Geminicoccus roseus DSM 18922: one gene and its partner. The protein of the gene in region 2 interacts with the protein of the main gene of each other region in a pairwise test. Links are inferred from orthologs where the notes say so. Each region holds a gene or a part of one and is shown on either strand. Other genes may lie near its edges.

Region 1 (3,009 bases), 1.4 Mb from region 2 along the record:
CCTGAAGCCCGAGCAGGCGCTGCTCAAGCTGCGCAAGCAGCTGGAGCTGTTCGCCAACCTGCGCCCGGCGATCGTGTTCGACGCCCTGGTGGATGCGTCCACGCTGAAGCCCGAGCTGGTGCGTGGCCTGGACATCCTGATCCTGCGCGAGCTGACCGGCGGCGTGTACTTCGGCGAGCCGCGCGGCATCGAGGAGATCGGCGGCGGCCAGAAGCGCGGCGTCGACACCCAGGTCTACACCACGCCTGAGATCGAGCGCATCGCCCGGGTCGGCTTCGAGCTGGCGCGCAAGCGCGGCAACGCGGTGACCTCGGTCGAGAAGGCCAACGTGATGCACACCGGCGTGCTCTGGCGCCAGGTGGTCACCGACCTGCACGCCCGCGAGTACGGCGACGTCCAGCTCTCGCACATGTATGCCGACAACTGCGCCATGCAGCTGATCCGCCGGCCCAAGCAGTTCGACGTGATCGTCACCGACAACCTGTTCGGCGACATCCTCTCGGATGCCGCCGCCATGGCGACCGGCTCGCTCGGCATGCTGCCCTCGGCCGCCTTGGGCGCGCCCGATGCCGCCACTGGCAAGCGCAAGGCGATGTACGAGCCGATCCACGGCTCCGCCCCCGACATCGCCGGCAAGGACATGGCCAACCCCATCGCGGCCTTGATGAGCTTTGCCATGCTTCTCAAGTACAGCTTCGACCGCGATGCCGAGGCCCAGCTGCTGGAAGCCGCCATCGCCGACGTGCTGAACGAGGGCTACCGCACTGCCGACATCGCGCAGGACGGCATGACCCAGCTCGGCACCGTGGAAATGGGCCAGAAGATCCTCACCGCGCTGACCAAGCGCTCGACCTGAATCCGGATTTCATGGGCGTCCCGGGTGCCCTGGCGGGCCGCCCGGGTCCCTCGAAAGGAAACGCTCATGGGCTTTAGAATTGCCGTCGCCGGCGCCACCGGCGCTGTCGGCCACGAGATCCTGAACATCCTGGCGGAACGCGAGTTTCCGGCCGACGAGGTCGTGGCGCTCGCCTCGCGCAACTCGGTCGGCAAGGAAGTCAGCTTCGGCGACGACAAGCTGCTGAAGGTCAAGGCGCTCGAGGACTTCGACTTCACCGGCTACGACATGGCCCTGTTCTCGCCGGGCGGTGCCGTGTCCGCGGTCCATGCCCCGCGCGCCGCCGCCGCCGGATGCCTGGTGATCGACAACACCAGCCATTTCCGCATGGACGAGGACGTCCCGCTGGTGGTGCCGGAGGTCAACCGCGAGGCGCTGCAATACGCCCGCAACCGCAACATCGTCGCCAACCCGAACTGCTCGACCATCCAGATGGTCATGGCGCTCAAGCCCCTGCACGACCTGGCGACGATCAAGCGGGTGGTGGTGTCCACCTACCAGTCGGTGTCCGGCGCCGGCCAGAAAGGCATGGACGAGCTCTTCGAGCACACCAAGGCCGTCTACATGAACGACCTGGGCAAGAAGCCCACGGTGTTCCAGAAAGCCATCGCCTTCAACGTCATCCCCCAGATCGACAAGTTCATGGAGGACGGTTCCACCAAGGAAGAGTGGAAGATGAAGGTCGAGACCAAGAAGATCCTCGACCCTTCGATCGAGGTGGTGGCGACCTGCGTCCGCGTCCCGGTGTTCATCGGCCATTCCGAGGCGATCAACGTCGAGTTCGAGAGCGAGATCAGCCTGGAAGAGGCGATCGAGGCGCTGCACGAGTTCGAGGGGATCAACGTCCTGGATGACCCGGACGACTACCAGTACGCGACGCCCAAGGACGTGGTCGGCGAGTACGCCACCTTCGTGTCGCGCCTGCGCATGGACGACACCGTCCCTTATGGCCTGAACATGTGGGTGGTCTCGGACAACCTGCGCAAGGGGGCGGCGCTGAACGCCGTCCAGATCGCCGAGACCCTGGTCGAGGACGGCCTGGTCTGATCCAGGCCGGCCTCGAGCGCGGCGGAGCTCTATGCCGCCGCGCTCAGGCCTCCTCGTCGTCGAAGCGTGCGCCGGCATAAAGCTCCGCCAGCGGCACCCGTCCCTCCAGCACCCGGCTCTCGAAGCTGTCCTCGCCGGTGACCGGCAGGGCGACCACCCAGTCCTGCCCGTGCCGCTGCCAGCGCTGCACCCAGCGCCGGCCGGCATCCACCAGCCAGATCTCCTCCACGCCCGCGATCTGCTGGTAGGCCGGCACCTTGGCGCGAAAATCGTTCGCCGCCGTGGACGGCGACAGGATCTCCACGATGATGGCGGCCTGGTGCATGAGGCCGCGCCGGTCGGGGGCCGTGCAGGCGAAGATCACGTCCGGGACCAGGTAGGTCGCGTCCCTCTCCGAGATCACCAGCCCGGCGCCCTGGTACGCCAGGCAACGGTCGGGATCGGACGACCGGCGGTCCATGACGTTGCCGACATTCTGCGCGATCCGCGCATGCCGCCCGTGCGGCATCGCCATGGCGACCAGCCGTCCCTGGTAGAGTTCGTAGCGGGCGTCCGGCTCGCCCTCGAACGCCATGAACTCCTCGAAGCTCATCCTCGGCAGATCATTCGAAGCCGGCGCCATCGCACCTCTCCTTGCCGCTCCGTCCATGGCACGGGCTGACGGGAACGTTTGGGGCTGCTAGCAAGCCAGGACCCATGGCGACCAACCTCACCGAATACACCGTCTCCGAGATCAGCGGCGCGCTCAAGCGTACCGTCGAGGACACGTTCGGCCTGATCCGGGTCAAGGGCGAGATCTCCGGCTTCAAGCGGGCCGCCTCGGGCCATGCCTATTTCGGCCTGAAGGACCAGCAGTCCCGGCTGGACGCTGTCGCTTGGCGCGGCTCGGTGCAGCGCTGGCGCTTCGCCCCGGAGGACGGGCTGGAGGTGGTGGCCACCGGCCGGCTCACCACCTATCCGGGCCGCTCCACCTACCAGATGGTGGTGGAGCAGATGGAGCCGGCTGGTGCTGGCGCCATCATGGCGATGCTGGAGGAGCGCCGCCGCCGGCTGGCCGCCGAGGGCCT
Region 2 (2,934 bases):
ATCCGGTAGCGGTAGGCCCGGCTGACCGCGCCGAAGCGGGCATGGAAATCCTCCGGCATCGGCCGCACCGCCAAAACCGCCACCGGGGCCGGGCGCAGGTGATGGTTGAGCGCGTCGCGCATCCGCCCGGGATCGACCGCCCGGTCCAGGTCCAGATGGGCGACCTGGGCCGCCGCGTGCACGCCGGTATCGGTGCGCCCCGCCCCCACCAGCACGGGCTGCTCGCCGCAAAAGCGCCGGACCGCCTCCTCCAGGGCCGCCTGCACCGTCGGGCCGTTGTCCTGGCGCTGCCAGCCGACGAACGGACGGCCGTCATACTCGACGACCAGGGCCAGCCGCGTCATCCGATGGGATCGAACCGAGTGCCGACCGGCAGCTTCCAGCCGCGCAGCAGGTCCGCCGCGGCCATGGCCTTCTTGCCGGGGCGCTGCAGCACCTCCAGCCGCAAGGCGCCGCTGCCGCACGCCACCACCAGGGGCGCGGCCACGACCTCGCCCGGCTGCCCGCCCGCCGGCCGGTCCGCGTCCGCCACCACGCTCGCCCGGCGCACCGTGATCCGCTCGCCGTTCAGCACCGCGAACGCGCCGGGCCTGGGCTCCAGCGCCCGCACCATCCGCTCCAGCTCCGCCGCCGGGCAGGAGAAATCCAGCCGGCCGGTGTCCTTGTGCAGCTTCTCGGCATAGGTGACGCCCTCCTCGGGCTGCGCCACCGGAAGGAGCGCGCCGCTGGCGATCCCGGCCAGGGTCGGCAGCAGCAGGTCGGCCGCCAGCAGGGCCAGGTCGCGATGCAGGTCGGCGGCCGTGGTGTCGGGCCCGATCGGCAGCCTGCCTTCCGCATAGACCGGGCCGGTGTCCAGGCCCGGCTCCATCTGGAACAAACAGACCCCGGTCTCGCGGTCGCCGGCCATGATCGCCCGCTCGATCGGCGCCGCACCCCGCCAGCGCGGCAGGAGCGAGGCGTGCAGGTTGATGCAGCAAAGGCGCGGCACGTCGAGGACCGCCCTGGGCAGGATCAGCCCGTAGGCGCCGGTGACGATCAGGTCCGGCCGATAGCCGGCCAGGCGCTCGACCGCACCTTCCTCCTTGAACCGCGCCGGGGTCTCCACCGGGATCCCGGCCTCCATGGCGCGCTCGTGCACGTCGGTGCGCCGCAGCTGCTGGCCGCGCCCCTTGGCCGCCGGCGGCCGGGTATAGACCGCCACCACCTCGTGGTCCGCCGAGGCCAGCAGCCGCTCCAGGCTCGGCAGGACGAACCCGGTCGAGCCCATCACCACGACCCGCAGCGGGCCGTCCGTCCCGGAGGTTTTCGGGGAGCCCGGGTCAGCCGGCACGCTGGCGCCGCTGCTTGTCGAGCTTCTTCATCAGCATCTCGCGCTTGAGCCGGCTTAGATGGTCGGTGAACAGGATCCCGTCCAGATGGTCGATCTCGTGCAGCAGGCAGCGGGCCAAGAGCCCGTCCGCCTCGATCCGCTGCTCCCGGCCGGCCTCGTCCAGGAAGCGGACGGTGACCTGGCTCGGCCGCTTCACCGGCGCGAACTGGTTGGGCAGGCTCAGGCAGCCCTCCTCGGCCTCGACCGGCTCGCCGGAGGTTTCCACCACTTCCGGGTTGATCAGCCGGATCGGGTTGGGCTCCTCCTCCTTGGCCGCCACGTCCACCACCACGATCCGCTCGTCCACGCCGATCTGCGGGGCGGCCAGGCCGATGCCCGGGGCGGCGTACATCGTTTCCAGCATGTCCTCGAGCAGGGCGGCGACGCGGGCGTCGACCGCCGCCACCGGCCTGGCCTTCTGGCGCAGGCGCGGATCGGGAACTTCCAGGATGGGCAGCAAGGCCATGCGCGATATTCTTCGGCGAAGGGAGGGTGACGGGCAGGTCAGGTAGGCAGTAGCGCCAGATCGGTCAACCGACCGGCCGGCATCCCGGCCTCCAGCACCAGCACCGCAAGGACGCCCGATGGCCATCTTTGCCTGGTTCGGCGGGCACGGCCGACCCATCTCGCCCGTTCCAGGGACGTCCCCCCTGGAACGAGCCACAAGAAAGGAACCCGATGACCTGGCTGTTGATCCTGTCCGGCCTCGTGCTGCTGGTCGTCGGCGGCGAACTGCTGGTCCGCGGCGCGGTCAGCGCCGCCCGGGCAATCGGCATCTCGCCGTTGATGATCGGGCTGACGCTGGTCGGGTTCGGCACCTCCGCCCCGGAGCTGGTCACCAGCCTGATCGCCGCGTTCCAGGGAGCGCCCGGCATCGCGGTCGGCAACGTGGTCGGCTCCAACATCGCCAACATCCTGCTGATCCTGGGCGTCACCGCGCTGATCTATCCCCTGGCCGTGGCGCCGCCCGCCTTCCGCCGCGACGGCCTGGCGCTGGCCGGCTCGACGGTAGCTTGCCTGGGCGCGGTGCTGTGGGGCTTCATGGACCGCTGGATCGGCCTGCTGTTCGTGGCGGTGCTGGTCGCCTACATCGCCTGGGCCTACCGCAGCGAGCGCGCGGCACCCGATGCCGAGGCGGAGATGCACGAGCATGTCGCCGAAGACGCGCGGGCCGGACCGGGCGGCATCCTCGGCTCGGTCGTGCTGGCGCTGGTCGGCATCGCCGCCACCGTGGGCGGCGCCCGCCTGCTGGTCGGCGGGGCGATCGAGCTTGCCCAGTCGGCCGGCATCTCGGAGACCGTGATCGGCCTGACCATCGTGGCGGTGGGGACCTCGCTGCCGGAACTGGTCGCCTGCGCGGTCGCCGCGCTGCGCCGGCATGCCGACGTGGCGCTGGGCAACGTCATCGGCTCGAACATCTACAACGTGCTGGGGATTTTGGGCATCACCTCCTCGGTCCATCCGATCGCGATCCCGGTCGAGATCGCCCGGCTGGACATCTGGGTGCTGATCGCGGCGACGGCGCTCGTGCTCCTGTTCCTGCGCACCGGCTGGACGCTGCGGCG

The links. Proteins that work in one complex are often made in the same cells at the same time.
Region 1: the proteins of def (region 2) and GEMRO_RS0113860 interact in binary tests that used the Escherichia coli proteins (3 or more experiments, as listed by UniProt). The link is inferred for Geminicoccus roseus DSM 18922 from one-to-one orthologs.

What each region holds. Positions count from the first base shown.
Region 1 is NZ_KE386572.1:2,749,130-2,752,138, reverse strand. Bases 1-2,932 are described here. They hold GEMRO_RS0113860 (aspartate-semialdehyde dehydrogenase), read left to right. Parts: upstream 1-922; coding sequence 923-1,942; downstream 1,943-2,932. Other genes in these bases: xseA (exodeoxyribonuclease VII large subunit), read left to right, coding at 2,639-2,932; GEMRO_RS0113855 (Uma2 family endonuclease), read right to left, coding at 1,986-2,564; leuB (3-isopropylmalate dehydrogenase), read left to right, coding at 1-856. Outside these bases: more of xseA, read left to right, coding at 2,933-3,009.
Region 2 is NZ_KE386572.1:4,154,361-4,157,294, forward strand. The notes cover bases 78-2,934. They hold def (peptide deformylase), read right to left. Parts: upstream 1,836-2,934; coding sequence 1,320-1,835; downstream 78-1,319. Other genes in these bases: truA (tRNA pseudouridine(38-40) synthase TruA), read right to left, coding at 78-344; fmt (methionyl-tRNA formyltransferase), read right to left, coding at 341-1,330; GEMRO_RS0120630 (calcium/sodium antiporter), read left to right, coding at 2,048-2,934. Outside these bases: more of truA, read right to left, coding at 1-77. UniProt on the Escherichia coli protein: Removes the formyl group from the N-terminal Met of newly synthesized proteins. Requires at least a dipeptide for an efficient rate of reaction. N-terminal L-methionine is a prerequisite for activity but the enzyme has broad specificity at other positions.